4 regions of the Achromobacter sp. NPDC058515 genome follow, and region 3 is predicted to be linked to each of the others. Evidence: predicted binding sites of a transcription regulator. Region 3 holds the regulator's gene; each other region holds the start of a gene.
The links. The regulator LexA, encoded in region 3, represses DNA repair genes until DNA is damaged. The targets are predictions, from matches to a motif close to ACTGTATNNNNATACAGT.
Positions count from the first base shown of each region.

Region 1: a site for LexA is predicted at 4,174-4,191, ahead of ACFWP0_RS10240 (PA0069 family radical SAM protein). Genes of this name have one in related genera too.
Region 2: a site for LexA is predicted at 2,297-2,314, ahead of recA (recombinase RecA). Genes of this name have one in related genera too.
Region 4: a site for LexA is predicted at 6,311-6,328, ahead of ACFWP0_RS16875 (ATP-dependent helicase). Genes of this name have one in related genera too.

Region 1 covers NZ_JBHXNI010000004.1:316,790-324,538, forward strand. The annotation lists gene ACFWP0_RS10220 (CoA pyrophosphatase) at 1-404, opposite strand, end outside; gene rplS (50S ribosomal protein L19) at 528-908, opposite strand; gene ACFWP0_RS10230 (EamA family transporter) at 1,287-2,159, shown strand; gene ACFWP0_RS10235 (hypothetical protein) at 2,211-2,672, opposite strand; gene ACFWP0_RS10240 (PA0069 family radical SAM protein) at 2,751-4,166, opposite strand; gene ACFWP0_RS10245 (sulfate adenylyltransferase subunit 1) at 4,378-5,676, opposite strand; gene cysD (sulfate adenylyltransferase subunit CysD) at 5,718-6,626, opposite strand; gene ACFWP0_RS10255 (phosphoadenylyl-sulfate reductase) at 6,667-7,407, opposite strand; gene ACFWP0_RS10260 (sulfate/molybdate ABC transporter ATP-binding protein) at 7,404-7,749, opposite strand, start outside.
Region 2 covers NZ_JBHXNI010000004.1:212,496-220,244, reverse strand. The annotation lists gene ACFWP0_RS09725 (sensor histidine kinase N-terminal domain-containing protein) at 1-1,320, opposite strand, end outside; gene ACFWP0_RS09720 (response regulator transcription factor) at 1,436-2,125, opposite strand; gene recA (recombinase RecA) at 2,488-3,549, shown strand; gene recX (recombination regulator RecX) at 3,676-4,365, shown strand; gene ACFWP0_RS09705 (LysR family transcriptional regulator) at 4,644-5,561, opposite strand; gene metE (5-methyltetrahydropteroyltriglutamate--homocysteine S-methyltransferase) at 5,751-7,749, shown strand, end outside.
Region 3 covers NZ_JBHXNI010000006.1:45,992-53,740, reverse strand. The annotation lists gene ACFWP0_RS12610 (IscS subfamily cysteine desulfurase) at 1-4, opposite strand, end outside; gene iscR (Fe-S cluster assembly transcriptional regulator IscR) at 26-565, opposite strand; gene ACFWP0_RS12600 (low molecular weight protein-tyrosine-phosphatase) at 760-1,251, opposite strand; gene uvrB (excinuclease ABC subunit UvrB) at 1,502-3,568, opposite strand; gene ACFWP0_RS12590 (amino acid aminotransferase) at 3,644-4,843, shown strand; gene lexA (transcriptional repressor LexA) at 4,997-5,641, shown strand; gene lon (endopeptidase La) at 5,736-7,749, opposite strand, start outside.
Region 4 covers NZ_JBHXNI010000009.1:90,914-98,662, reverse strand. The annotation lists gene ACFWP0_RS16890 (ABC transporter substrate-binding protein) at 1-1,868, opposite strand, end outside; gene ACFWP0_RS16885 (thermonuclease family protein) at 1,969-2,637, opposite strand; gene ACFWP0_RS16880 (magnesium and cobalt transport protein CorA) at 3,034-4,038, opposite strand; gene ACFWP0_RS16875 (ATP-dependent helicase) at 4,124-6,241, opposite strand; gene ACFWP0_RS16870 (DUF72 domain-containing protein) at 6,364-7,272, shown strand; gene ACFWP0_RS16865 (PLP-dependent aminotransferase family protein) at 7,403-7,749, opposite strand, start outside.

The DNA.
Region 1 (7,749 bases), on a different contig from region 3:
GTTTCTTCCTGTGCTTCGCGCAGGGCCGCGGCCACGGGCGTGGGGTCGCTGGTCTCGATGCGTCCGCCCGGAAAGCTGATCTGGCCAGCGTGATCGTGCAGATGCGCGGCGCGCTGCGTCAGCATGATGTGCACGCCGTTCTCGCGCGTCACCAGCGGAATCAGCACCGCGGCCGGCACGGGCGTGCCTTCCCGGCCCGGATAGCGCAGATCGTTGTCGCGTGAAAGCTCCAGCGTCCAGGTGGACGGCTGGCTGAGCGTGCCCCGCAAGGAATCCGGGGTCAGCAGGCTGGTGGGCACGGCCGGCAAGGACTCGTTGGCCACCACCCAAGGTTGCGTAGCCGGGTCAAAGCCCGGGCGCGCGAGCGGCCGTCGGGGCCGCGCGGAAGACGAGGAATCAGACATACGGCTTTGTAAAAAGAAAAAGGCACCCTCGCAGGTGCCTTTTTAACCCGGAAACCTGTGCCGGACGGAAACGCGGGTTGGCGTGAGCGTCCGACACTGGCTGGGCCGTGTACCGATAAGCGATCAAGCCGCCGAGGCTTGCTTGCTGACCAGCTTTTCCTTGATACGTGCCGACTTGCCCGAGCGGAAGCGCAGGTAGTACAGCTTGGCGCGGCGCACGTCGCCGCGGCGCTTGACTTCGATGCTGGCGATTTGCGGCGAGTACAGCTGGAACGTACGTTCCACGGCTTCACCCGACGAAATCTTGCGCACGGTGAACGCGGAGTTCAGGCCGCGGTTGCGCTTGGCAATGACAACGCCTTCGAAAGCCTGCACGCGCTTGCGGGTGCCTTCAACGACGTTCACGCTCACGATGACGGTGTCACCAGGAGCAAATTCAGGCTTGGCTTGACCGCCGGTCAGACGGGCAATTTCTTCCTGTTCCAGGATAGCGATGAGGTTCATTAGAACTCCTAGATCATCATGTCTTTGCGGGCTAAAACTTTTGCCGTTCGATGTTGTTCGCGCTGGCTTTCTTGCATGTGGCCGCCCCTGACTGGCATCGGATTCGCATCAGCTGGGTTATCAGCCGACCAAACCAACACGCCAATTCAAGAACCGGGTCACACCAAGGGGTCACATCAAGCCATCCGCGTGTGCATTGCAGCCAACCCGGCGGGTTTTCGTGCAATGCTCGTGCCGCAAGCAGAGGATGAGATTTGGCAAACCAATGATTCTACACCAAAAATTCGCCTGAGCCTCAGGTAACATGAGCGCCTGCCCTACGCTTTGCGGTACCCTTCCCCTTTCTGTAACAAACACGTCATCTGACGCTGTTCCCTCATGTCGTACTCGTCCCTGATATTGGTCGTCCTGGCGGCGATGGCCCACGCAACGTGGAACCTGCTCGCCAAGCGGGCGGCCATGGTGGGCGCTCCCTTCGTCTTCGCCTATGGCCTGTGCGCCTCGGTGCTCTACGCGCCGTGGGTGATCTGGGTGCTGATGCATGACGGCATGACCTGGACCTGGCCGGTGGTCGGGGCCATTCTGACGTCCAGCTTGTTGCATCTGGGCTACAGCCTGTGCCTGCAGCGCGGCTATCAGGTGGCCGACTTGTCGGTGGTCTATCCCATTGCGCGCGGCACCGGTCCGCTGCTCTCGACCACGGGCGCCTTCCTGCTGCTGGGCGAGCCCGCCACCAGCACCGGCATCGTCGGCATGTTGTGCGTGGTCATCGGCGTGCTGCTAATCGCCACCCAGGGGCGGCTGGCCATCTTCAAGCATGCGCAGGCCTGGGTAGGCGTGCGCTGGGGCGTGGTGATCGGCCTGTTCATTGCCGCCTATACGGTGGTGGACGCGTACGGCGTGAAGGTGCTGCTGATCAGCCCGGTGCTGTTCGACTGGTTTACCTGTGTCACGCGGACCACCATGATGACGCCGCACATGCTGCGCCGCCGTACCCAGGCCTGGGAATCCATGCGCGGGCACTGGCACCTGGCGCTGGCGGTGGGATTCCTGTCCCCGCTGGGCTACATTCTGGTGCTGTACGCGCTGCGCAATGGCGCCCCGCTCAGCCTGGTCGCGCCTGCGCGCGAAATGTCCATGATGCTGGGCACCCTGGCCGGCATGTTCCTGCTGCGAGAAAAGGTCGGGCCTGGCCGGCTGGCCGGCTGCCTGTCCATCCTGGCGGGCGTGATCCTGTTGGGATCGAGCTGAACGTCGTTCGTCCGCCTGGCGTTTTCCAACAAACGCTTGACCATCAATGACTTAGAAGCCGCCAGCCACGCCCAGCCACATCAGGCCGGGGATCATTGCGCCCCAAGCCAGCACCAGCACCACGTCCGTCACCATCGCCTTCATGGTGACCTGCTGGGACACCGGTTCGACGGTGGCGTTGCCCAGGCAGTGATCGCGGACGGCAGGGGCGGCGGGCATGGCGGGCGCGACCGGCGTTGCCACGGGCACGACGGCCGGCGCCGCCGGCGCAACCACGGCATTGCCCGTCAGCGCGCCCTCTTCGACCGGCGCGGGCGGGAACGGCCACCGGGCCGGCGTCGTGCCGGAGCGCACGCGCTGGCGGGGCTCGATGCCGGCCCCGGACGCCGCCCAGGGCATGGCCAGCCCAGTCAGCCTGGCGCAAAAGGCGCGGGCGCGATGGGCGCTGCGGCGCAGGGGATTCAGCGAGACGACGAGCTCATCCGACAGGACGGAAAAATCAGCGGTGTTCATGGGAACTCCTTGGATAAACGTTTCAGCGCCTTGGCGGACCGCCTTGGCATGCGCGCGCGGGGCAACAGCCGCCTGCGGTCAATCGAACAATGACAACTGGCCGGCCGCCATGGCGCGCAACTGGCGCGCACCACGCCCGTACGCGCCGCTGACGGCGGGCAAACCACTGGGAAAAGGGACCCCTGAAGACGCTTGCGCGCCAACCGGGGATAGGAAATCGGAAGCGGCCGGACCGGCGCCGGATGCGGTTGCCGGCGCCTGGGCGGCTTGGCCGGTGGCGCCGGCCGCGAACAGCGGCGCCGTGGCCCCGGGGCCCGCCGGAGGCTGGAAACGGTCGCAGTCCAGCGCCAGCCGGTGGCGGTTGAGCCCCAGCTTGCGGGTCGCCACGGCGAAGCGCTGGCGCAGCAGGTCGGCCCAGATGCCGGTTCCGCGCATGCGGGAACCGAAATTCGGATCATTGCGGCGGCCGTTGCGCAGGTCTTCGATGCGGTGCAGCACGCGCTGGGCGCGGTCCGGGTAATGCGCGTTGAGCCAGTCCTCGAACAGAGTCTTGACCTCCCAGGGCAGGCGCAGGACGGTATAGCTGGCGTAATGCGCGCCCGCCGCCTTGGACTCCTGGAGGATGTGTTCCATGGATTCGTCGTTGATGAACGGGATGACGGGCGCCACCAGCACGCCCACCGGCACGCCGGCGTCCGTCAGGCTGCGTACGGCTTCCAGGCGGCGCCACGGCGCGGCGGCGCGGGGCTCCAGCGTGCGCGCCATGCCGGCATCCAGCGTCGTGATGCTGATGTAGACGACCACCAGGTTCTGCTCCGCCAAAGCGGCCAGCAGGTCCAGGTCGCGGGCGACCAGCGCGTTCTTCGTGACGATGGTGACGGGGTGCCGGGTTTCCAGCATGAGTTCGAGCAGGCCGCGGGTCAGGCGCCAGTCGCGCTCGATGGGCTGGTAGGCGTCCGTGGCCGAACCGATGTTGATGGGCGAGGGCTTGTAACCCGGCCGGCTCAGTTCGGCGCGCAGGGCTTCAACGGCGTTCGCCTTGGCCACCAGCCGCGTTTCGAAGTCCAGCCCGGGAGAGTAGCCCAGGTAGGAGTGCGTGGGCCGGGCGTAGCAGTACACGCAGCCGTGTTCGCACCCGCGATACGGGTTGACCGCGACGTCGAAGGGAATGTCGGGGGAATCGTTGCGCGACAGCATCTTGCGCGCCTCTTCCGCCGTGACCGTGGTCTTGGGCGCGGGCGGGGTGCAACGCGTATCGGGCAGGATGGGAATGACGACGGCGCCGGGGCGCGACCCATCGGGGGAATTATCGGGGACAGAATCTACGAAGTCGGCGGGCAAACCGGACGAGGACCAGCCATCGTCGACCTGCACGCGGTCATCGCGCTGAAAGCGATGCCGAACATTAGTAACCGCACCCCGACCGCGCAAGGCGGCGGGGGCGGCAGCCGGGGACCCAGAACCGGCGGGAAAAGAATGATCGGTGCGTGCCATGAAAACTACTGTACAAAAACACAGTGGTTTTGACAAGCACCAAAAGCCTTTTCGTAAGACAACCCAACTTTACCGCAAGACGAAGACGACGTCCGAACAAATCGTTTTCATCAGGCGATATGCGCTGGAAACCCGCGCCAGCATTGGATTTGGAAGAAAAACAACACAGAAAATCGGCCCAGAATCCCGTTGTTTTCCCGCCTCTTTCCGCTTATCGCAACATCCCCGCCGCCGCGGTCTGATGCGTAGCCTCGTCAATCAGAATGAAGGCGCCGGTCGCGGGCACATCGTCATAGCGATCAACCGCCAGCGCCTCGCGCGTGGTGAACGACACGCGGCCGATATCGTTCATGCGCAAGGTGCCTTCGGTGTTTTCCACTTCCTGCAGTTCGTGGATATCGCGATGCGACAGCACCGCGCGTATCTTTGCCGACGTCAATCGCGTGCCCGACTTGAGCAGGTACTTGCGCGCCGGATTCAAGGCCTGCGAATCCAGCCAGCACAACTCGGCCTCGAACTCGCGCGACACCTGCGCGGGCGCGGACGCATGCACGATCACGTCGCCGCGCGACACGTCCACATCGCGATCCAGCACCAGGGTGATCGAGTCGCCCGACACGGCCTCATCCAGCGCGCGGTCGAAGGCGCGCACCTCGCGCACCACCGCCGTCACGCCCGACGGCTGCACCGTGACTTCGTCGCCCGGACGCAGCACGCCGCTGGCCACGCGGCCGGCGTAGCCGCGGAAATCCTCCTTGCGGTCGCCATCATGGCGCGCCACCCACTGCACGGGAAAGCGCAGCGGCAAGGCGCGGCCATCGCTGGCCAGGTCCAGCGACTCCAGCAAGGACAGCAACGGCTGCCCTTCGTACCACGGCGTTTTCGGCGACAGCGTCACGACGTTGTCGCCGTTGAGGGCCGACAGCGGCAGCGCGTCGAAATGCGCGATGCCCAGCTTGCCCGCCAGATCCGCATAGGCGTCGCGGATGCGCTCGAACACGGCGCGGTCCCAGTCCACCAGGTCCATCTTGTTCACGGCGACCACGATGTGGCGGATGCCCAGGAGACGCGCGATGGTGCTGTGGCGTTTGGTTTGCGGCAGCAGCTTGCCGTCGGCGGCGCGCGTGGCGTCGATCAGGATGACGGCGACGTCCGCCGTCGAGGCGCCCGTCACCATGTTGCGCGTGTACTGCTCGTGGCCGGGCGCATCCGCGACGATGAACTTGCGCGCGGGCGTAGAGAAGTAGCGGTAGGCCACGTCGATGGTGATGCCCTGCTCCCGCTCGGCCTCCAGGCCGTCGGTCAGCAGCGAGAAGTCGATGCCGTCGCCGGCCACCCGCTTGTGCTTGGAGCGCGAAATCGCATCGAGCTGGTCGGCGAACACGCCCTTGCTGTCATAGAGCAGGCGGCCGATCAGCGTGGACTTGCCGTCATCGACGGAACCCGCCGTGATCAGGCGCAGCACGCCGGTGCCGGCGCCGGAAAGAAAAGAATCGTTCAGTGCATTCATGTGCGTCCCCAGACGCCGGCATGCGCCGGCGCATCGTGCATTCAGAAATAGCCTTCCTTCTTGCGGCGCTCCATCGAGGCCTCGGAAGTCTGGTCGTCCATGCGCGTGGCGCCGCGCTCGGTGATGTCGGTCACCGCCGTCTCGGCGATGATGGCCATGGTGTCGGCGGCGTCTGACGCCACCGGGCAGGTGCAGGAGATGTCGCCCACTGTGCGGAACCGCACGGACAGGCGCTCGACCTGCTCGCCCTCCTGCGGCGGCGTCAGCCGCGTGACCGGCACCAGCAGACCCTTGCGGCGCACCACCTCGCGCTCATGGGTGTAGTAGATCGGCGGCAGCGCGAGCTGCTCGCGCTGGATGTACTGCCAGACGTCCAGCTCGGTCCAGTTCGAGATCGGGAACACGCGCATGTTCTCGCCGCGATGCACCCGCGTGTTGAACAGGCTCCACAGTTCCGGGCGCTGGGCCTTGGGGTCCCATTGGCCGAATTCGTCGCGGAACGAAAAGATGCGTTCCTTGGCGCGCGCCTTTTCCTCGTCGCGGCGGGCGCCGCCGATGCAGGCGTCAAAGCCGAACTCCTCGATGGCCTCCAGCAGGGTCACCGCCTGGGCCGCATTGCGCGAATCGGTCTCGCGCCGCAGCACGACGCTGCCGCGACTGATCGAATCCTCGACGCTGCGCACGATCAGGGTTTCGCCCAGTTCGGCCGCGCGCGCGTCGCGGAACGCGATCACTTCGTCGAAGTTGTGCCCGGTGTCGATGTGCATCAACGGGAACGGAAACCGTCCCGGACGGAACGCCTTCTCGGCCAGGCGCAGCAGCACCACGGAGTCCTTGCCCCCCGAGAACAGCAGCACGGGCTTTTCGCTTTCGGCGGCCACCTCGCGCAGGATGAATATCGCTTCCGATTCCAGCCAATCCAGGTGGCTGCGTTGGATCACAGCAGACATAGGTATTCCCCTAAAACAGATTTTGAATTCATGGGCGGCTTCAATCGTCGCGCGCCACGATACTGATGACCCGGTTGCCCGCATGCAGGCCGCATTCCTTGGAGTCCGACGACTCCCACCACCAGCGCCCTGCCCTCAGGTCTTCGCCCGGGCGGATCGCGCGCGTACAGGGCTCGCAGCCGATCGAGGGGTAGCCCTGGTCATGCAGCGGGTTGTACGGAATGCCCAGCGCGCGGATGGCGGCCCAGACCTCATCCTCGCTCCACTCGGCCAGCGGGTTGAACTTGTAGAGGCCGAAGGCCTTGTCGTCCTCTTCCAGCGGCAACTCGCCGCGCGTCGTGGACTGCGCGCGGCGCTGCCCGGTGATCCAGGCGCCGCGGCCCGACAGGGCGCGCTTGAGCGGCTCGACCTTGCGGATCTGGCAGCAGGCCTTGCGCAGCTCCACGCTTTCGTAGAAGGCGAAGGCGCCATGCGCGGCCACATGCTCGTCGACTGCGGCGGCGACAGGCCTGTACACCGTCACCTCGCGTCCATAACGCTCGCTCACCGCGTCCAGCACGCCCAGCGTCTCGGCATGCAGCCGGCCTGTGTCCAGCGTAAACACCTCCAGCTCCAGGCCAGCGTCGTAGATGGCGTGCGTCAGCACCATGTCCTCGGCCGCCAGCGAAGACGCCAGCGCGGCATCCGGATAGCGCCGCTGGATATCGGCCAGGCGCGCCGCCAGATCGCGCCAGCGCGCCGCCAGGCCGGCGTCCAGTTCGGCGGAAAGAATAGTCGTCATGGCTGCACCGCGAAGATGCGCGCCCGGCGGGGACGCGCCAGAAGGGGTTCGCCGTCGCGCAGGTTCAGTTCCCGGTACAGGTACTCCGGCACTTCGGCCTCGATGATGGCGTCGGAATCCTGGCGGGCGAGTTCCAGGTAGGCGCTGGGCCCGGCCAGATAGGCGTGCGAGAGGCGCACGGCAATCCCGTCGGCATCCGCGCGGTAGCGCTCGATATCGAATTCGTGCGGCCGCACATAGGCGGTGGCGCGCTGGGCGTCGGCGTGCGGCAGCTCGGGGGCCGGCAGCGACAGGCCGGCGCCTTCCCACACGCCGCGCGTGGCCACGCCCTGCAACTGGTTC
Region 2 (7,749 bases), on a different contig from region 3:
CGTGCCCGGCAAATCCGAATGCGCGGTGGGATGGTCGCTGATGACGACGCTGGCCTGATGCTTTTGCGCGATCTCCCGCACGATGGCCAGACCGAGGCCGCTGCCATCCGAGGTCGTGCCCAGCACGCGGTAGAAGCGGTCGAACACGCGCTCGCGCTCTTCCGGCGGGATGCCGGGACCGGAATCCTCGACTTCCAGCACGCCTTGCCCGGCAAGGCTGAGCGCGCGCACCGTGATGTGGCCGCCGCGCGGCGTGTAGCGCAGCGCGTTGTCCACCAGGTTGTTGAGCAGTTCGGCCAGCAGCAAGGGATTGCCATTGATCTCGACGGGCTCGTCCGAGCCCTCGAAGCCCAGGTCCGTGCTGAGCGACAGGGCAAGCGGCACCCAGTGCATGGTCTGCTCGTAGGCGATGGTGTTGATGTCGGTGCGGGTCAGCCCGATGGCGCTGGGATTTTCGGCGCGGGCCAGCAAGAGCAGCTGGTTCACCAGCCGGGTCGCCCGTTCGGAGCCGGTCACCAGCTGGCGCAGGCTGGACTGCATTTCTTCGGGACTGGCGTCGCGCAGCGCCAGTTCGGCCTGGGTCCGCAATCCCGCCAGCGGCGTCTTCAGCTGATGCGCCGCGTCCGCCACGAAGCGGCGCTGCGCCTGGACGTTGGCGGACAGGCGGTCCAACAGGTCGTTCATGGCCGCCACCAGCGGGGCGATCTCGGAGGGGGCTGCGCGCTCGTCGATGGGGGAGAGGTCGTCGGGCCGGCGGGCCCGCAGCCGTTGCTGCAGCGCGTTCAGGGGCGCCACGCCGCGCGACAGGCCGAACCACACGAGCAGCACGGCGATGGGCAGCACCACGAACTGCGGAATGATCACGCCCTTGATGATGTCGTTGGCCAGCTGCGTGCGCTTTTCCACGGTCTCGGCCACGATCAGCAAGGCGGGCTGGGTGTCGGGCAGGTTCAGGTCGACCCAGGTGAACGCCAGCCGGATTCCGAAGCCGCGCAGGGTGTCGTCCTCGTATTGGACCTCGCCGGGCCTGGGCTGGCCCACGGTGGCGGGAAGGGGCAGGGCGCGGTCGCCGCCCAGGTATTCGCCGCGGCTGCCCAGGGCCAGCCAGAAGACGCTGTCGGTTTCATCGGCGCGCAGCACGTCGCGCGCGGCGTCGGTCATCTTCAGGACGGCGCGGCCGTCCTGGGCGTGGACCTGCCGCGTCAGCACATGGAGATTGTTGGCAAGCGCCCGGTCGTAGGGAACGTTGGCGATGTTCTGCGCGACCACGTAGGTGATGGCCACGCTCATCGGCCACAAGAGGAAGAGCGGCGCGAGCATCCAGTCCAGGATCTCGCCCAGCAGGGAACGCTGGGGCGGCGCGAAGCTCGGGCCCTTGGACCCGGCTTGCATGACATCCAGCGCTTCCTGGTTGAGCGGCTCTGGAGGCGCAGGCTCAGCTTGCGAGGTACGCCGCACCCTGGTCCCGCTCAAGACAGTAGCCCAGGCCGCGCACGGTCACGATCTTCACGCCGCTGGGTTCGAGCTTCTTGCGCAGGCGATGCACATAGACCTCGATGGCGTTGGTGCTGACTTCCTCGCCCCATTCGCAGAGGTGGTCGACGAGCTGCGTCTTGCTGACCATGCGCCCGCTGCGGGTCAGGAGGATTTCGAGCAGGCTGACTTCGCGGGCGGACAAATCCAGCGTCTGATCGTCCACGATGGCCACGCGGCCGGTCTGGTCGAACAGCAGCCGGCCATGCTTGAGCATCGTGGCGCCGCCGCCGGCGCCGCGCCGGGTCAGCGCCCGCACGCGGGCTTCGAGTTCGGACAGCGCGAAGGGCTTGGCCATATAGTCGTCGGCGCCCAGGTCCAGGCCCTTGACGCGCTGTTCGATGCTGTCGGCCGCGGTCAGGATGAGCACGGGCAGGGCGGAATTGCGGGCGCGCAGGCGGCGCAGCACTTCCAGCCCCGCCAGTTGGGGCAAACCGAGGTCGAGGATGAGCAGGTCGAATGCCTGGGCGGCCAGCGCGGAATCGGCCGCGAGCCCGTCGCGTACGGCATCCACGGCGTAGCCGTTGTGGCGCAACGACCGGGACAGGCCGTCGGCCAGGATGCTGTCGTCTTCGGCAATCAGAATACGCATGGGCTGCTGCAAATAGGGAACCCCACGCCGCGCGCGCTTGCCGCCTCTTGGGCGCTTTCCGCCTTGGAGCGGCCCGGCGGCGGAAAAGGGGCAAAATACCGGGATTGCTTTCGATTCTGTCATATGCCGCAATGCTTGCCCACTCAGGGTATACGTGCAAAAGACTGGCACACTGGGTTTTTGTACAGTACAATCCGATGCCATAATCTGATCCGTAGCTCAAAGCATCCGCCGGCCCTCTGACAGATCCGCGCCAAACCCGCGCCAAACCCGCGCCAAACCCGCGCCAGGTCCGTAGCCAGACCCATAGCCAGACCCGTAATCCCCTTCGACACCCAGATACGTTACAGACAGGACTCTACATGGACGACAAAACCACCAAGGCCGCCGCATCGGAAAAGGCCAAGGCGCTTGCCGCCGCGCTTTCGCAGATCGAAAAGCAGTTCGGCAAGGGCTCGATCATGCGCTACGGCGACAACGAGGTCTCGCATGACATCCAGGTGGTTTCCACGGGATCGCTGGGTCTGGACATCGCGCTGGGCGTCGGCGGCCTGCCGCGCGGCCGCGTGGTCGAAATCTACGGTCCGGAATCGTCGGGCAAGACCACGCTGACGCTGCAAGTCATCGCCGAAATGCAAAAAACCGGCGGCACCTGCGCCTTCGTCGACGCGGAACACGCGCTCGACGTGCAGTACGCCAACAAGCTGGGCGTCAACCTGACCGACCTGCTGATCTCGCAGCCGGACACGGGCGAGCAGGCGCTGGAAATCACCGATGCGCTGGTGCGTTCGGGCTCCGTCGACCTGATCGTCATCGACTCGGTGGCCGCGCTGGTGCCCAAGGCCGAAATCGAAGGCGAAATGGGCGATTCGCTGCCCGGCCTGCAAGCCCGCCTCATGAGCCAGGCGTTGCGCAAGCTGACCGCCACGATCAAGCGCACCAACTGCATGGTCATCTTCATCAACCAGATCCGCATGAAGATCGGCGTGATGTTCGGCAACCCCGAAACCACCACCGGCGGCAACGCGCTCAAGTTCTACGCCTCCGTGCGCCTGGATATCCGCCGCATCGGCTCCATCAAGAAGGGCGACGAGGTGGTCGGCAACGAAACCCGCGTCAAGGTCGTAAAGAACAAGGTCGCGCCGCCGTTCAAGCAGGCCGAGTTCGACATCATGTACGGCGCCGGCATCTCGCGCGAAGGCGAAATCATCGACCTGGGCGTGGCCGCCAACGTGGTGGACAAGTCCGGTGCGTGGTACAGCTACAACGGCAATCGCATCGGACAGGGCAAGGACAACGTCCGCGAGTACCTGAAAGAGCACAAGGCAATCGCCATCGAGATCGAGAACCGCGTCCGCGAGAACCAGGGCATCGTCAGCCGCGCCGCTGAATTCGTGCCGACGGCGGAAGACACCGCCGAATAATCGAAACGATCCACCGGTCGCAGGCGGTTCCTCGCCTGCGGCCCATGCATCGCACCGGGCTCCGCCCGGCAAATTGCGGCAGGCGCCTTGACGGGCCTGCCGTTGTGCATGGCAAGCAGGAAACGCATGAGCTGGAAACCGACTCCCGCGTCAGCCGACCGCCTTCGAGCCAAGTTGGATGACGAATTCGAAACCGTCGCCAAGCCGCAGGGCTTGCGCCGCACGTCGGACGCGCGCGCCGGGCAGGAAGCCGCCGCGCCTGCTGGGCAAGCCGATCAATGGCAGCGCAGCTCCGAACAGCGCGGCGCGGCGCGCGGCCGCCGCGCGGCCGCCGGCGGCGATGAATCCCCTTCCGATGACGGCAAGCAGGCTCGCAAAGGGCCGTCGCTGAAAATGCGCGCGGTGGGTTATCTGTCGCGGCGCGAACATGCGCGTGAAGAACTGGCGCGCAAGCTGGCCGCCTATGCCGAAGACGCCGCCGAAGTCGACGCGGTGCTGGATGCCCTGGAGAAAGAAGGGTGGCTGTCCACCAAGCGCTTTGCGCAAAGCCTGGTGCACCGGCGCGCATCGCGCCAGGGCGCGGCGCGCATCGTGCAGGAATTACGCCAGCATGGGGTCGACGACAACCAGGTCGCCGAACTGCGCGACCAGCTGCGGGCCACCGAATACGACCGCGCGCTGGAAGTCTGGAAGAAACGCTTCGACGCCAGGCCGGACGACCGCGCCGCCTACGCCAAGCAGGCGCGATTCCTGGCCAGCCGCGGTTTCGCGCACGACGTGATCCGCCGCATCCTGGGCGAGGGCGAAGAGGACTGAGGCCGCCGTGCGGCGTGGGGGCCTTTTTGCCGCCGGGCCGCCCCAAGGCAAAAACGCCCCCTCGGGGGGCAGCAAGCACGCGAAGCGCGCGCGGCGTGGGGGCCTTTTTGTCCGCCGGGCCGCCCCAAGGCAAAAACTCCCCCTCGGGGGGCAGCAAGCACGCGAAGCGCGCGCGGCGTGGGGGCCTTTTTTGTCCGCCGGGCCGCCCCAAGGCAAAAACGCCCCCTCGGGGGGCAGCAAGCACGCGAAGCGTGCGCAGCGTGGGGGCCTCTTTCCCCTTATTTCGCCGACTTGATCCCCGACAACGTCTTGAAGCAGACATCGCGGGTGATGGTCAGGAACTCGTCGATGTACGAGGCGTCCGTGTCCTCGCTGCGCACGGTGGCGTACAGCGTGCGCCATACGCCTTGGGGGCCAAGCCGGCAGAGCCGCAGCCATCCCTGGTTCATGTATTCCGTCAGCGCCCAGTTGGGCAGCGCCGCCACGCCCCGGTTGCTGGCGACGAGCTGCGCGATGATGGGCGTCAGTTCCGCCTTGCGGATGGCGGCGGGTTCCACGTCGGCGGGGTCGAGGAACGCCGTGAAGATGTCCAGGCGCTGCTTGTCCACCGGATAGGTGATGAGCGTCTGGTCGGCCAACTGGTCCGGCATGATGAATTTGCTGCCGGCCAGCGGATTCGATTCCGATACGGCCAGCACCAGTTCGTACTTGAACAGCGGCAGGTATTCCACGGCGTCCAGCGGCTGGGGGTCTGAGGTGATGACCAGATCCAGGTCGCCGCGCACCAGCGCGGGCAGGGGAGCGAACGAGAATGCCGCCGACAGGTCCAGCGCCACATCCGGCCATTGCACGCGGAAGGCGTCCAGAGCCGGCATCAGCCATTGAAAGCAGGAATGGCAATCGATCGCCAGGTGCAGCCGTCCGGTGCGTCCGGCCGCCAGGCGCTGCAGATCCCGTTCCGTCGCGCGGATGCGGGGCAGGACCTCGTCGGCCAGGGCCAGCACGCGCAGGCCGGCGGTGGTGAGGCGGGCCGGGCGGGTGCGGCGGTTCAGCAGGGGCGTGCCCAGACGGGTTTCCAGGTCGCGCAACTGGTGCGAGAGGGCGGATTGAGTCAGGTGCAGGCGCTCGGCGGCTTCCTGCAGGCTGCCGCCTTCCCGGATGGCGGTCAGCGTTTCAAGGTGGCGGATTTCTAGCATGTGCGTGGGAAAGGCATGGCGAACCCGCGCCGGCGCGGGATTCCGGCTCCGAACCCCCGAGGGCCGGAATGAGCTTATATTGTATGAGGGTTTCTCATTTTATGAATGTAGACATTGATTTTGATTCATTTTGGTTTGGCCTCAGAATAGCCTTCACTTGAACAAATTTTGTCTAACGGCGGTGTTGTCATGACTACTATTCATAATTTGGGATTCCCCCGCATTGGCGCCCAGCGCGAATTGAAGCGCGCTGTCGAGGCCTATTGGGCCGGCAAGCAGACTGCAGAAGCGCTGGAAGAAACCGGCCGCGAACTGCGCGCCAAACATTGGAAGCTGCAAGCCGAGGCCGGCCTGAAGTTCGTGCCGGTCGGCGACTTCGCCTGGTACGACCAGATCCTGGAATGGACCACGCTGCTGGGCGCGGTGCCCGCCCGCTTCGGCCAGAAGGACAATGAGCCGGTTGCGCTGGACACGCTGTTCCGCATGGGCCGCGGCCGCGCGCCGACCGGCAAGCCCGCCGCCGCTTGCGAAATGACCAAGTGGTTCGATACCAACTACCACTACATCGTGCCGGAACTGGTTCCGGGCCAGACTTTCCGCATCGCCCGCGAATCCCTGTTCGAGCAGATTCAGGAAGCGCAGGAACTGGGCCTGGCCGTCAAGCCGGTGATTCCCGGTCCGCTGACCTGGTTGTACCAGGGTAAGGGCGATGCCTTTGCCGACGGCGCCGCCGATGCGGGCAAGCTGCAGCTGCTGGCCTCGCTGCTGCCGGTGTACGAAGAAGTGCTGGCCCGCTTTGCGAAGCTGGGCGTGCAGTGGGTGCAGATCGATGAGCCCATCCTGGCGCTGGATCTGCCGCAAGCCTGGCGCGATGCTTTCCGGCAGGTCTACGCCACGCTGTCCGCAAGCTCGGTCAAGCTGCTGGTCGCGACCTATTTCGACGGCCTGAAGGACAACCTGCCCACCGCGCTGGCGCTGCCCGTGGCCGGCCTGCACGTGGATCTGGTCCGCGCGCCGGAGCAACTGGCCGAAGTGGTTGCCGGCCTGGGCGCCGAGCAGGTGCTATCCGCCGGCGTCATCAACGGCCGCAACATCTGGCGCACCGACCTGGACGCCGCCATTGCCACCCTGGCTCCGGTCAAGCAGCAGCTGGGCGACCGCCTGTGGCTGGCGCCGTCGTGCTCGCTCTTGCACGTGCCGGTGGACCTGGCCAACGAGACCGAACTGGACGCCGAGTTGAAGAGCTGGCTGTCGTTCGCCGCGCAGAAGCTGGAGGAACTGAGCCTGTTGGGCCGCGCGCTGGATAGCGCGACGGAGGCCTCGGTGCAAGACGGACTGGTCAAGCAACGCGCCGCGCTCGCCGCGCGCCGCGCCTCGCCCCGCATCCACAACCCTGTCGTCGGCCAGCGCATGGCGGCTGCCGCCAGCGTGTCGCGCGACCGCGCGCCGTTCGCCGGCCGCATCGCCCGCCAGCAAGAGGAGCTGGGCCTGCCCGCCTACCCGACCACGACGATCGGCTCCTTCCCGCAGACGGCCGAAATCCGCGCCCTGCGCCGCGACTGGAAGTCGGGCGCGCTGACGGACTCCGCCTACGAGACCGCCATCCGCAAGGAAATCGAGGAAGTCATCCGCTTCCAGGAAAAGGTGGGCCTGGACGTGCTGGTCCATGGCGAACCCGAGCGCAACGACATGGTGGAGTATTTTGGCGAGCTGCTGGCCGGCTTTGCCTTCACCAAGAACGGCTGGGTGCAGAGCTACGGTTCGCGTTGCGTCAAGCCGCCGATCATCTTCGGCGACGTGGCCCGTCCCGCGCCGATGACGGTGGGCTGGTCGTCCTACGCGCAGTCGCTGACCGACAAGCCGGTCAAGGGCATGCTGACCGGTCCAGTCACCATCCTGCAATGGTCGTTCGTGCGCGACGACCAGCCGCGCGAGCAAACCTGCCGGCAACTGGCGCTGGCCCTGCGCGACGAAGTGGTGGACCTGGAAACCGCCGGCATCAGCGTGATCCAGATCGACGAGCCGGCCATCCGCGAAGGCCTGCCGCTGCGCCGCGCCGACTGGCAGGCCTACCTGGACTGGGCCGTGGACTGCTTCCGCCTGTCGACCGCCGGCGTGCGCGACGAGACGCAGATCCACACGCACATGTGCTATTCGGAGTTCAACGACATCATCGAATCCATCGCGG
Region 3 (7,749 bases):
TCATTTGTACAACTCCTGATACTTCTTATACGGTGGCATTGGCGGCGACGGTCGTGGTCGGGGCGTTGGCGGCATTGGCGCCTCCCACCCTGTTCACACGCACCGCGCAAGCCTGCGCTTGATTGTTGGCTTCCTGCAATTGGCGCACGCGCTGCTGATCAACCAGATCTTGCAGGGACACCGAATCCAGGTAATCGACCATCTTGCGATTCAACGTGGCCCAGAGCTCGTGCGTCATGCACTTGCCCGGCTTGCCGTCGTTGCCGCTCGTACAGTCCCGTTTGCCGCCACAGCTGGTGGCGTCCAGCGGCTCATCGACCGCGAAAATGATGTCGGCGACGGTCACGTTGCGCGCCAGGCGGGCAAGCGAATAACCGCCACCCGGGCCACGCACGCTGTCCACGAGTTCGTGGCGGCGCAGTTTTCCGAATAGCTGTTCCAGATAGGAAAGCGAGATGTTCTGACGCTGGCTGATGGCCGCAAGAGTGACCGGGCCGCTATGCTGCCGCATAGCCAGATCGATCATGGCAGTCACGGCGAAACGCCCTTTGGTAGTTAGCCGCATGGTGGGTTCCCTGTGATTCGGCAATGGCCGCCAGCGAATCCAGCGGTCAATACCCGAGTAATTGGGTCAAGTATAGCCTATTCCCGACTAATTTGGTATGGCTCCCGGCTAGAAAAAACCGCGCATTTGCGCGGTTCTCTTCACTGCCATGTACCCCAAGAACCGCACTGCAGGCGGTTCCGCATGATTGCGGATCAAGCCGCCTGGTACTGGGTAGCGCGCTTACGGACCAGTTCGAGGACACCCTGGCAGGCGTCTTCAAGGTAGTCCAGGACCTTGCCGAAGCCATCGGCGCCGCCATAGTACGGATCGGGCACGGTGGCCTCCTCGAACTCATTGGCAAAGCGCATCAGCAGCATCAGCTTGTGCTGATAGGCCTTGGGGCACTGCTGCTGCATGGCGGACAGATTGTCCCAATCCATGGCGAGGATAAGATCAAAGTCGCGGAAATCGTCCGCGGTGACCTGACGCGCCTCACAGTGCGTGATCTCGTAGCCGCGCTTACGCGCCGCAGCCTGCGCCCGGGCATCAGGCGCCTCGCCGATATGAAACGCGTGCGTGCCCGCGGAGTCGATGCGCACGACATCGCCCAAACCCGCGTCGTTCACCAAATGGCGAAACACGCCCTCTGCGCTCGGCGAGCGACAGATATTGCCCATGCAAACGAAAAGTACCTTGGTCATCATGTAGGCAAGTGTGCGGGAAAACCCGAGATAAGGCAAGCTTTTTTTGCGCTTGCGCAATTGATCAAGAGCAAATCCGTCCCCTTGATTTATTCCATTAAATCAAATAGTTGAATGGTATTTTGCATGTAGGCGCTCAGACTTTCGACCAAGGATTCGCTGAGATTGAGCAGGCACGATTGCAACGCAACAGTGCTAGGCGAAATTCAGCAGCTAGTCAGCAAACAGATACATTCAGATACCTGTATCCGGGCTACACCGCCCCATCCAGCAGGACCCTTTGCTTCAGGGCGGTCAGGGCGTCGCGGGCCGCGGCCGCCTGCTCGAATTCCAGGTTTCTGGCGTGATCCATCATCAGCTTTTCCAGACGCTTGAGCTCGCGGGCCAGGGCTTTCTCGTCCTTCAGGAACTCGGCCGGAACCGCAGCTTCCAGCGCATCGTGCTGGACCGGCGCCACGATGCCGTCTATCAACTCGCGCACCGCCTTATGGACGCCGCGCGCCGTAATGCCGTTGTCGATGTTGAACTGCAGTTGCTTGGCGCGCCGGCGGCTGGTTTCCTGCATGGCGCGCTGCATCGAATCCGTGATCCGGTCGGCATAGAGGATGGCGTGCCCGTTCAGGTTGCGCGCCGCGCGCCCGATGGTCTGGATCAGGCTGCGTTCCGAACGCAGGAAGCCTTCCTTGTCCGCGTCCAGGATCGCCACCAGCGACACCTCGGGAATGTCCAGGCCTTCGCGCAGCAGGTTGATCCCCACCAGCACGTCAAACATGCCCAGCCGCAGGTCGCGCAGAATTTCGACGCGCTCGACGGTGTCGATATCGGAGTGCAGGTAGCGCACCTTCACGCCGTGCTCGCTCAGGAAGTCGGTCAGGTCCTCCGCCATGCGCTTGGTCAGGGTAGTGACCAGCACGCGCTCGCCTTGCGAAACGCGCGCCTTGATCTGGCCCAGCAGGTCGTCCACCTGCGTGCGCGCGGGCAGCACCTCGACTAGCGGATCCACCAGCCCCGTGGGCCGCACGACCTGCTCCACCACGTTGTCGGCGTGCTCTTTTTCGTAGGCCGCGGGCGTTGCCGACACGAAGACGCACTGGCGCATCCGCGCTTCAAACTCCTCGAGCTTGAGCGGCCGGTTGTCCAGCGCGGACAGCAGGCGAAAACCGTACTGCACCAGCGTTTCCTTGCGGGACCGGTCGCCGCGGTACATGGCGCTCAACTGCCCGATGGTGACGTGGCTTTCGTCGATGAACATCAGCGCATCGGACGGCAGGTAATCGATCAGCGTCGGCGGAGGATCGCCGGGCGCGGCGCCCGACAGGTGGCGGGAGTAGTTTTCGATACCCTTGCAGAACCCCAGCTCCTGCAGCATTTCCAGGTCGAAGCGGGTGCGCTGCTCCAGGCGCTGGGCCTCCACCAGATGTCCGTCGTCGACAAAGCGCTTGACGCGTTCGCGCAGCTCTTCCTTGATGGTCTCGATGGCGCGCAGCACGGTATCGCGCGGCGTCACATAATGAGAACCGGGATAGACCGTGAAGCGCGGCAGCTTTTGGCGGATGCGCCCGGTCAGGGGGTCGAACAGCTCCAGGCTTTCGATTTCGTCGTCGAACAGCGTCAGCCGCAATGCCAGCTCGGCGCTTTCCGCCGGAAAGATGTCGATGGTTTCGCCGCGCACGCGGAAAGTGCCGCGCGTGAACTCGGCATCATTGCGGGTGTATTGCATGGCGACCAGGCGCGCCAGGATCTCGCGCCGGGCGATCTGGTCCCCTGTGCGCAGGATCAGCACCATCGCGTGATAGTCGCCCGGGTTGCCGATACCGTAGATGCAGGACACCGTGCCCACGATGATCGTGTCGCGGCGCTCGAGCAGGCTCTTGGTGGCCGACAGCCGCATCTGCTCGATATGCTCATTGATGGACGAATCCTTCTCGATGAACAGGTCGCGCGTCGGCACGTAGGCTTCCGGCTGGTAGTAGTCGTAATAAGAGACGAAGTACTCCACCGCGTTCTTCGGGAAAAACTCCCGCATCTCGGCGTACAGCTGCGCGGCCAGCGTCTTGTTGGGAGCCAGCACCAGCGCGGGACGGCCCATGCGCGCAATGACGTTGGCCATGGTGTAGGTCTTGCCTGACCCCGTCACGCCCAAGAGCGTCTGGAACATCAGGCCGTCTTCGACGCCCTGCGTCAACCCCGCGATGGCCGTGGGCTGGTCCCCCGCGGGCGGATAGGGCTGATAGAGATGAAACGGGCTGTCAGGAAAATCGACGAATCCCGGACCTGCGGCAGGGACCACCGCACTCGGGTCTATTGCGCTCTTAGGCATGCTAGACTGTTCCAGGGTAAACCCCTCATTATCCACAGCACCTCGTACTGCGTCCACTCACCTCATCAGAGCCCCATGAGCACCCTCTTCGATTCCGTCGAACTCGCGCCGCGCGACCCCATCCTTGGTCTGAACGAACAATACAACGCGGATACCCGCCCCGGTAAAGTCAATCTGGGCGTGGGCGTGTATTACGATGATCAGGGACGGATCCCTCTGCTGGGCGCCGTGCGCAAAGCCGAAGCCGCCCGCATCGAGGCCGCCGCGGCCCGCGGCTACCTGCCGATCGAAGGCATCGCGGGCTACAACTCGGGTGCTCAGGCCCTGCTGCTGGGCAAGGATTCCGCACTGGCCGCCGCAGGCCGCGTGCTGACCACGCAAGCCCTGGGCGGCACCGGCGCCCTGAAGATCGGCGCCGACTTCCTGCGCCAGCTGCTGCCGGCCTCCAAGGTCCTGATCAGCGATCCCAGCTGGGAAAACCACCGCGCGCTGTTCGAGCGCGCCGGCTTTGAAGTGGGCACGTATTCGTACTACGACGCCGCCACCCGCGGCCTGAACTTCGACGCCATGCTGGCGGACTTGAAGGCCGCGCCCGCCAAGACCGTCGTCGTGCTGCATGCTTGTTGCCACAACCCGACCGGCGTGGACCCCACCGCCGACCAGTGGAAGCAGATCGCCGCCGTCGTCAAGGAAAACAACCTGGTCCCGTTCCTGGACATCGCCTACCAAGGGTTCGGCGACGGCCTGACGGAAGACGCCTCGGTCGTGCGCATGTTCGCCGACCTGGACATGACCATGTTCATCAGCTCCTCGTTCTCGAAGTCGTTCTCGCTGTACGGCGAGCGCGTCGGCGCGCTGACGGTCGTGGCCGGCAGCAAGGACGAAGCCGCCCGCGTGCTGAGCCAACTGAAGCGCGTGATCCGCACCAACTACTCCAACCCGCCCACGCACGGCGGCACGGTGGTCTCGACGGTCCTGAACACGCCCGAACTCTTCGCCCTCTGGGAAGAAGAGCTCGCCGGCATGCGCGACCGCATCCGCCTGATGCGCAAGCAACTGGTCGACAAGATCAAGGAGCACGGCGGCAAGCAGGACTTCAGCTTTGTGCTGAACCAGCGCGGCATGTTCTCGTACTCGGGCCTGAGCGCCGCGCAAGTGGATCGCCTGCGCGAAGAGCACGGCGTCTACGCCGTGTCCAGCGGCCGCATCTGCGTGGCTGCGCTGAACAGCGGCAACATCGACAAGGTAGCCGCCGGCATCGCCGCGGTGCTGTAACGCCGTCCACGCAGGCCCCCTGCAGGCCTGCCGCCAGAAACGGGACCCTCGGGTCCCGTTTTTCTTTTGCCCCGCGCTGGCTTGCTTTTTTGCGCTGTGTCCCCCAGAATGGCGCTGTATATATGTACAGTCCGCTCGCACCGGATCATCGCCATGGCCAGCAAACTCACGGATCGTCAACAGCAAATCCTGGACCTCATCAGGCAGACCGTCACGCGCACCGGCTTTCCGCCGACGCGTGCCGAAATCGCCCAGGCCCTGGGGTTCCGTTCCCCCAACGCAGCGGAAGACCACCTCAAGGCATTGGCCCGCAAGGGCGCCATCGAGCTTACCGCCGGCGCCTCGCGCGGCATCCGCCTGAAGGATGCATCGTCCGCGCCGACGCAGGCCACCCTGCCCGCGCTGGCGCAATTGCTGCTACCGCTGGTCGGCCGGGTCGCGGCGGGCAGCCCCATCCTGGCCGCCGAACACGTGGAACGCGAAATCGGCGTGGACCCCCACCTGTTCGCCCAGGCGCCCGATTACCTGCTGAAGGTGCGCGGCATGAGCATGCGCGACGCCGGCATCCTGGAAGGCGACCTGCTCGCCGTCAAGAAAGCCTCGGAAGCCCGCAACGGCCAGATCGTCGTGGCCCGCCTGGGCGATGACGTCACGGTCAAGCGCCTGCAGCGCCAGAACGGCCATATCGAGCTCTTGCCCGAGAACCCCGACTTCGAAACCATCGTGGTCGAGGCCGACCAGGAGTTCGCCCTGGAAGGCATTGCGGTCGGCCTGATCCGCACCCACGCGCTGCACTAGGCGCATCGTTAACGGCAAAAGAAAACCCCGCGCAGGCGGGGTTTTCTTTTGCGGCGCCCTCTTTCGAAGGCGCCCTTTCGGGCGTAAAGCGCGATCAGTGCTTCAGCACCGGGTCGGTCGAACCGGGTTCAGCCGGCTTGGCGACCAGGGGTTCCTTGACCGCCTCTTCCTCGGCCAAAGGCTCGGGCAGACGCTCCAGGGCCAGTTCCAGCACCTTGTCGATCCAGCGCACCGGCACGATCTCGAGATGGTTCTTGACGTTGTCCGGGATCTCCGCCAAGTCCTTGACGTTTTCTTCCGGGATCAAGACCGTCTTGATGCCGCCACGGTGCGCCGCCAGCAGCTTTTCCTTCAGGCCGCCGATCGGGAGCACTTCGCCGCGCAGCGTGATCTCGCCGGTCATGGCGACATCGGCGCGCACCGGGATGCGCGACAAGGCCGACACCATGGCCGTGGTGATCGCGATACCCGCGGACGGACCGTCCTTGGGGGTCGCGCCTTCCGGCACGTGCACGTGCATGTCGTGCTTCTCGAAGACGCTGTCGGCAAAGCCCAGACGGCGAGCGCGCGAGCGCACCACCGTACGCGCTGCCTCGACCGACTCCTTCATCACATCGCCGAGCGAACCCGTGCGCTGGATGACGCCTTTGCCGGGCATGTCCGCGACTTCGATCGTCAGCAGGTCGCCGCCGACTTCCGTCCATGCCAGACCCGTCACCTGACCGATCTGGTTTTCCTTTTCGGCCATGCCGAAGGTGTAGCGGCGCACGCCGAGGAAATCGCTCAGGTTGTCGCCCGTGACGTTGACCGGCTTGACCTCAAGGGTCTTGCCCTCGGCCTTGGCGCGATCAGTCTGGGTCAGCAACTGCTTGATGACCTTGCGGCAGATCTTGCCCACTTCGCGTTCGAGCGCACGCACGCCGGCCTCGCGGGTGTAATAGCGCACGATATCGCGCAGCGCGCTGTCGTCCACCGTGAGCTCGCTGTCCTTCACGCCGTTGTTCTTCATCAGCTTGGGCAGCAGATGGTCGCGGCCAATGTGGATCTTCTCTTCCTCGGTGTAACCCGACAGGCGGATAACTTCCATGCGGTCCAGAAGCGCGGGCGGGATGTTCAGCGTGTTGCTGGTCGCCACGAACATGACGTCGGACAGGTCGAAGTCGACTTCGATGTAGTGGTCCTGGAACGTGTGGTTCTGTTCCGGGTCCAGCACCTCGAGCAGCGCCGACGAGGGATCGCCGCGGAAATCCATGCCCAGCTTGTCGATTTCATCAAGCAGGAACAGGGGATTGCGCACGCCGACCTTCGACATGTTCTGCACGATCTTGCCGGGCATGGAGCCGATGTACGTACGACGGTGGCCGCGGATTTCGGCTTCGTCGCGCACGCCGCCCAGCGCCATGCGGACGAACTTGCGGTTCGTCGCCTTGGCGATGGACTGCCCAAGCGAGGTCTTGCCCACGCCCGGAGGGCCGACCAGGCACAGGATCGGAGCCTTCACCTTGTCCACGCGCTGTTGCACGGCAAGATATTCCAGGATCCGTTCCTTGACCTTCTCAAGGCCGTAGTGATCGTTGTCCAGCACCGTCTCGGCGTTGCTGATCGAGTTGTTGATCTTGCTCTTCTTCCTCCAGGGGAGGTTGATGAGCGTATCGATGTAGTTGCGCACCACGGTGGCTTCGGCCGACATGGGCGACATGAGCTTGAGCTTCTTGAGCTCGGCATCGGCCTTCTTGCGCGCCTCTTTGGGCATGTGGGCAGCGATGATCTTCTTTTCAAGCTCTTCGATGTCCGCGCCCTCTTCGCCTTCGCCCAACTCCTTCTGAATGGCCTTGACCTGCTCATTCAGGTAGTAGTCGCGCTGGCTCTTTTCCATCTGCTTCTTCACGCGGCCGCGAATCCGCTTCTCGACCTGGAGGATGTCGATTTCGGTTTCGAGCTGCGTGAGCAAGCCTTCGAGGCGTTCGGAGGTGCCGACGATCTCGAGCATCTTCTGCTTCTGCTCGAGCTTCAGGGGAAGATGCGCGGCGATCGTATCGGCCAGGCGTCCGGCATCATCGATGCCAGCCAGCGAGGTCAGGATTTCCGGGGGAATCTTCTTGTTGAGT
Region 4 (7,749 bases), on a different contig from region 3:
CTGTCGAATTCGGGGCTGGCGTAGTTGGCCGCGTTCTCGCCGCCGCCCTTGGCCTTGGCGTTCGGGCCGTAGAGCAGGAAGAGGAAGTTCTCGGCGTCGGGGTAGTCGGCATTCCAGCCCCACAGGAAGATCTGCGCGGAGCCGCGCAGCATTTTGTCCTGGAAGCGGTTGTAGTCCGTGGCCCGCACGTCCAGCTGCACGCCGATCTTGGCCAGCTGGCGGCGCATCCAGTCGAATTGCGGGTTGGACCCGCCCCCGGACATGGAGTCGTAGTACAGCACCAGCGGCGCGCCTGTCGTGGCGTTGCGGCCGTCCGGGTAGCCGGCCTCGGCCAGCAGGCGCTTGGCCTCGCCGACGGACTTGCGCACGGGCTTGCCGTCGACCAGGTCGTAGACCACCGGGTTCACGCCTTCGGGCGGCTCGCGGTAGCCCAGCACGCCCGGGGGCACCGGACCGTAGGCCACGGACGCCTGGCTGTTCTCGAACACCGCGACATACTCTTCCCAGTCGAATGCGATGCTGATGGCCTGGCGCAGCTTGCGGTTGCGTTCCTCTTGCTCGGGCGTGTCGCCCTTGCCCACCACTGGGTCCAGCCAGTTAAAGCCCATGTACCAGTTGGCGGTCTCGACCGTGGTGGGCAGCTTGATGCCGTGTTCGCGATACGTGCGCGCCTTGTCCTGGCTGTCGCCGGCCGCCACCAGCATCGCCACGCCGTATTCGCCGCGCTCGATCTGCGGCACGTCGTAGTAGCCCTGCAGGAACTTGCCGGTCAGCGGGATGGCTTCCTTTTCGACATTGAATTCCGCCCGGTCGATAAACGGCGTGGGCTTGCCGCAATCGGCCAGCATGCCGGCCGCCGCATCGCCCGGCTCGCCTTCGCAGGGATAGGGCTCGCCATGGAAGTTGGGATTGCGGCCCAGCACGTGGCGGCGGTTCTGCAGGGACTCCACCAGCATGTAAGGGCCGGTGCCCACGGGCCAGGTATTCAAGGACAGGTCGTGCGCCGCCATGCCCGGCTGGCTGTAGAAGCGGTCCGCCTCCCAGGGGATGGGCGCGGTGAAGGTCATGGCCAGCCAGTACTTGAACTGCGGGTACTTGCCGTTGACGCGGATGCGCAGCGTGTGCGGGTCCAGCGCCTCGACGCCGGTAAACCCATCGGCTTCGCGCAGGTCCAGCCAGGGCGGCGCGCCGGCGCCGCCGGGCATGTCGCGCCGCAGTTCCTGGTCGCGCTTGCGCAGGCGGTCGCCGTAGTCCTTCAGGCCCTGCACGTGCTCGGCCATCAGCGAATAGATGGGCGACACCACGCGCGGGCTGGCCAGGCGGCGAAAGGCGTAGACGTAGTCGTCGGCCGTCAGCTCGCGCGTCCCTGTGAGCGGAAAGTCGGGAATGTAGAACTTGTCGTCGAGTTCGCCGGGCGCCAGCGGATAGTAGGCGTAGCTGCCGTCCGCCTTGCGGGCAAAGGCGGGATGCGGCGCGAAGCGCATGCCGGGCCGGATCTTGATGTCGTAGACGCTTTCGGCGATCTGTTCGCCCGGCGCATCCGCGGGCAGCGGATTGCCCTGGGCATCCAGGAAGACCGGCGGGTCGATCGCCGCGGCCGCGCGCGGCACCAGCTCGTAGGGCCGCTTCAGGTAGTGGTACCCGTAGAGCGGCTCATAGATGTTGTAGGTATATGGGGTTTCATCGCCGGAATAAGAGCTGGCCGGATCCAGGTACTTCGGAGAGCGTTTGACGAAAGCGGAATAGAGCGTGTTCTGGCTCTCGGCGCCGGATGGATACGGGCTGTTGATGGGGCTTTCTTGCGAGCAGCCCGTCAAAGCCAGCGACAGCAGCATGGCCGACGCCCAGAGCCGCTTCATTACACCCATGGAAACCTTCCCTTCGTATCGTTGCGACAGAGGATAGCAAACGCGGGCCGCAGCCAGTACCCAGGCATCCCCTAGCGGCCCGTCCGCACTGGAAGAAGCCTCAGCCGCACTGGCGCTGCCGCCAGCAGTCGTAGCGCCATTTCCAGGGCTGCATGGCGTCCTGGCGCACCCACAGGCCGCGCCGGGCCGCCTTGGCCTGGCGCTGCAGTTCCGGCATGGCCTTGTCGCGCAGATAGTCGCCCTTGGGGGCGGTGTAGGCCCAGGCATAGCCGGCCTCCACCTGCAAGCGGTTGGCGGAACGGCCGTCGTCCAGGATCAGCGCGCAGACATCGCGGCCGTACTGGTCCTGCTCATAGCATTGGGCGGTGAGCGTCTTGCCCGCCACCAGGCTGGCCAGGTGCTTGCGCGAGGCTTCGGCATCGGGCTGCCCCGGCTGCTCGGTTCCATGGCCCTCTTCCGGCGCGTCGATGCTGTCCATGCGGATGCGCCGCTGGCCGTCTGGGGCGCGCAGGGTCACGGTATCGCCATCGGCCACGTTGACGATCATGCCGGTCAGCGTATAGCTGCCCGGGGGAACGCCCCCCGCGGCGGCCGGGCCGGGCTTGTTCTGGACGGCGGGCGCGGAAGCGCCCGGCCGTTCGGCCGGACGCTGCCCGTCGCGGCCCGAGGGCTGCAGCCAGTTGATGAGGGCGCCGGCCGCCGCGAGGATCAGGGCGACGACAAGGGCGGTCAGCTTGCTGCCGCCGCGAAAGAAAGGTTTGCCACGCACCAGCCGGGCTCCAGACAGGAAAACGCAGGCAGTTTGCCACAAGCCCGCTGGCGGCTGAGGTGTCTGCACCCTAAGGAGGTGTCTGACACCCTAAGGGAAGGTTCATGGCGAGGTGTCTGACACCCTAAGGCGCACTGCCACATGCCAAGGTTCATCTCCCAGGGTGTCAGACACCGGGGTGAGGTGTCTGACACCCTAAGGCGCACCGCTACAGGCCAAGGTTCATCTCCCTGGGTGTCAGACACCGGGGCGAGGTGTCTGACACCCTAAGGCGCATCGCCACAGGCCAAGGTTCATCTCCCAGGGTGTCAGACACCGGGGTGAGGTGTCTGACACCCTAAGGCGCATCGCCACAGGCCAAGGTTCATCTCCCAGGGTGTCAGACACCGGGGCGCATCAGAGCCAGCCGGACTTGCGAAAGCGCCAGTACAGCACGGAGCAGACCGTCCCGATCACGCCCAGCGTGATGGGGTAGCCCCAGGGGGTCTTGAGTTCGGGCATGAACTCGAAGTTCATGCCGTAGATGCCGGCAATGGCCGTGGGCACCGCCAGGATGGCGGCCCAGGAAGCCAGCTTGCGGGTGGTGTCGTTTTGCGCGGCCTGGCCGATCATCAGGCTGGCTTCAAACGCGAACGCCAGCGATTCGCGCAGGGCATTGAACAGTTCGTCCACGCGCAGCACGCGGTCGGCGACCTCGCCGAAATACGGGCGGGCATGCTCGTCCACGGCGGACATTTCCACCCGCGCCAGGCGGCGGCAGATCTCCGACAGCGGCGACACGACGGTATGGATGCGCAGCAGGTCGCGGCGCTGCCGGTACAGCCTGCGGATGTCGGAGTCCTTGGCGCCGCGGATCAGCAGTTTCTGCTCCGCGCCTTCCACGACGGATTCGATCTTGCCGGCTGCCGCCACGTAGCGGTCCACCAGCCAGTCCAGCAGTTCGGACGCCACATAGTCGCTGCCCCGCTTGAGGAGGTCGGGCGCGGCCTCCAGCCGCTCGCGCAAGGGGCTGTGGCCCGCGGTTGCGCCGCGGCGCACCGTGACCAGAAAGCCGTCGCCGATCAGGAACTGGGTCTCGCCGAAGATGGGGCGCTCGGCCTCGACCTCGACCGTGATGGCGACAATGAGGATCATGTTGCCGTAGTCGATGATCTTCGGCCGCCGGTGGGTTTCCAGCATCTCTTCCTGGTTCTTGCCGCAGGCGCCGAGTTCCCGGGCAACCTTGGCCAACATTTCCGGGCCGGGATTGCGCAGGCCGATCCACAGCATGCTGTGGCTCTGGCTGACGTACTGGCCGACTTCATCGATGGGAACCTCGCGGTCCCGCCGTCCGTTCACATAGGCGATCGACGCCACGACCTCGCTCTTGGACGGGTCGCCGGCACGTTCTTCAGTAGACATAAACACCCTCTGACAATGCGATCCCTGCCGGACAGCTTATGCGTATCGGGCGATGATAGCCCAGCCTGCCTGCGTCCTGCGCGTCCTAGAACAGATTGCGCACGCGCTTGGCCACGTCCACGCGCGGCGCCTGGGGCTCCTTGGGTTCGCCGCGCCCCGCCGGCAGTTCGGGCAGCTTGGGCAGGTGGTCGAACAGCGGCAGCATCGAATTGGTGATGTAGCGCGTGCGCGATCCATATACGTGGCGGTCGCCCATGCCGGTCTGCTGATGCACGTAGAAGCGCTGCGGCACGATGAGCTGCAGGCGTTCCTTGGCGCGCGTCATCGCGACATACAGCAGGCGGCGCTCTTCTTCGATTTCCTCGGCGGTGCCGGTGCTCATGTCGGACGGAATGCAGCCGTCGACCACGTTCAGCACGTAGACCGCCTTCCATTCCTGGCCCTTGGCGGAATGGATCGTGGACAGGATCATGTAGTCTTCGTCGCGCAGCGGCGCGCCGGACTCGTCGCTGGTGGCGTCGGGCGGGTCCAGGGTCAGCTCGGTCAGGAAGCGCTCGCGCGACGGATAGGTCGCCGCGATGCGCGCGAGCTGGTCGAGGTCCGTCTTGCGCACGCGCGCATCGTCGTACAGGCGTTCCAGTTGGCCCGAGTACCAGCGCAGGGCCAGGTCCACGTCCGCCGGCCATTTCAGCGCGGGATCGCACAGCGCGGCATAGGTGTCGGCGAACGCGCCCCATTCCTCTTGCGCCGCCGCCCCCGGCTTGAATTCGCGCAGCGCCCGCAGAGGTTCGGCCGACGCCGACATGGCGTCCATCAGCTTGCCCGCCGTGGCGGGGCCGATGCCGGGCATCAGCTGGGCCACGCGGAAACCCGCCATGCGCCCGCGCGGGTTCTCGGCCCATCGCAGCAGCGACAGCAGGTCCTTCACATGCGCGGCTTCCAGGAAGCGCAGGCCGCCGAATTTCACGAAGGGAATATTGCGGCGGGTCAGCTCCAGTTCCAGCGCGGCGCTATGGCTGGCGGTGCGAAACAGCGCCGCCTGCGACTTGAGCGTGGCGCCGCCCTCGCGCTGGGCCAGGACCTGGTCGGCCACCCAGCGCGCCTGCCCGCTTTCGTCGCTGACGGTCACCAGTTCAGGCAGCTGGGACGACAGCCGGTCGGTCCACAGGTCCTTGGCGTAGCGTTCCGCCGCCTGGCCGATCACGGCGTTGGACGCATTCAGGATGGGCTGCGAGGACCGGTAGTTGCGGTCCAGCGTGATGACGCGCGCGGGCTTGGGAAACTGGTTCGGGAAGTCCAGGATGTTGCGCACCGTCGCCGCGCGGAACGAATAGATGGACTGGGCGTCGTCGCCCACCACCGTCAGGCCGCGGCCGTCGGGCTTCATCGCCAGCAGGATGGCCGACTGCAGGCGGTTGGTGTCCTGGTATTCGTCCACCAGCACGTGGTCGAAGCGCGCGCCCACGTCGGCCGAGATGCCGGGGTCGGACATCATCTCGGCCCAGTAGAGCAGCAGGTCGTCGTAGTCCAGCACCTGCTGGTCCTGCTTGGCCACGACATAGGCGCGGAACAGTTTCTTCAGTTCGTCTTCCCATTGGGCGCACCAGGGAAAGGACGTCTTCAGCACGTCGTCCACGGGCGTCTGGCTGTTGACCACGCGCGAATAGATGGCCAGGCAGGTGCCCTTAAGCGGAAAGCGGGACTTCGTGGACGACAGGCCCAGTTCGTGGCGGACCATGCCCATCAGGTCCTCGGCGTCGCCGCGGTCATGGATGGTGAAGGCTTCGGACAGGCCGATGCGCTGCGCGCAATCGCGCAGGAGGCGCGCGCCGATCGCGTGGAAGGTGCCCGCCCAAGGCAGGGACGGCGCCTGCTGGGAAGCGCGCAGGTTCATCACCCGCTGCAGCACCGAGCCCACGCGGCGATCCATCTCCAGCGCCGCGCGGCGCGAGAAGGTCAGGAGCAGCATGCGCTGCGGGTCCGCGCCGTTCATGATCAGGTGCGCGACGCGATGCGCCAGCGTATTGGTCTTGCCCGAACCCGCCCCGGCTATGACGAGCAGGGCGCCGTCGTCCCCCGGCGCGCCGGCCACGCCGAATTCGGCGGCCTCGCGCTGGGCGGGATTGAGGTCGGCCAGGGGGTCGGGACGGCCGGCTGGGCGGTCGTTGGCGGGCGGAGACGGCAAATTGGATGGGTCGGACATGGAGCGGGGCCGCAGCGCTGCGGCCGCAAGGAATGAGGGAGCCATGGCGTTGCCTGGCTGCGGATGAACACTGTATATTTATACAGAATTTTTTCGATTCCGTCTGATTCCCCCCTGGCGCCATGCGTCTTTCGACCCGCATCCTGACCGGCACCGCCTCCTGGACCGACCCGACCCTGCTTGCCTGCGGACGCTTCTACCCGCCCGAGGCCCGCAGCGCCGAAGCCCGCCTGCGCTTCTATGCGTCGCGCTTTCCCATGGCCGAGATCGATTCCAGCTTCTACGCCATGCCCACGCCGGAAAACGCCTACCTGTGGGCCACCCGGACGCCGGACGAATTCGTTTTCAACATCAAGGCCTTCCGGCTGTTCACCGGCCACCAGACGCCGCTGTCCGCCCTGCCCGCCGACATCCGCCGCGAGCTTGCCGACTGGCCCGAACCCATCATCTACCACGACCGCATGCCGCCCGATCTGCGCGACGAACTCTGGCGGCGCTACCAGCTCGCGCTGGAGCCCCTGCGCCTGCCCGGCAAGCTGGGCGCCGTGCACTTCCAGTTTCCGCCATGGATCCGGCGCGACGCGCGCGGCATGGCGCGCGTGGCCGACTGCGCGCGGCGCATGGAAGAACACCTGGTGTCGGTGGAATTCCGGCACCGCAGCTGGTTCGACACGCCCGCCGCCACCGCGGACACCCTGGCCTTCGAGCGCGAGCTGGGCGTCGCGCATACCGTGGTGGACGCGCCGCAGGGCTTTGACAACACCGTGCCCGCCGTCTGGGAAAGCACGCATCCCGACCTGGCGCTATTGCGCCTGCACGGGCGCAACACGGCCGCCTGGAACGTATCGGGCGCGGCCTCTTCCGGACGCTTCCAGTACGAGTATTCGGACGAGGAACTGGCCGAACTGGCCGAACGGTTCACCCGGCTGGCGGCGCAAAGCGCCCAGGCGCACGCCGTGTTCAACACCAACTTCGAAGACCAGGGCATGCGCAATGCGGCGGCCTTTGCGTCGGCGTTGCTGCCGTTCTGAGACTGCCTGCGCGGGGACGCGCGGTGTCTGACACCGGCAAGGCAAAGGTGTCAGACACCGGATATGCGCACTACTTCGCGCCATTTCCGGTTTCGGCGATTGCGATCCTGCACATAGACGTCCATTACAACTACTTCCCCCGCGCCACTTCCGCCAGGCTTTCAAGCAGCACTTCAAATTTGCGCGCAATGTCGTGCTCGGGCACGCAGGCATAGCCCAGCAGCAGGCCGGGCCGGCGTCCCTCGTCGTTGACGTAGTAGCGCGACAGCGCGCGCGTCAGCACGCCCTTGCCGCGCGCCCCGTCCACCACGCGCAGGTCGTCCATGTCTTGCGGCAAGGTCAGCACCAGGTGCAGGCCCGCCATGCTGGCGTCGCGATGCAGCCAGTCGGGGCCCAGCCGCCGTTCGATCAGGTTGACCAGCATGGCGCGGCGGCGTCCATACAGCATGCGCATGCGGCGGATGTGGGCGGCGTAGT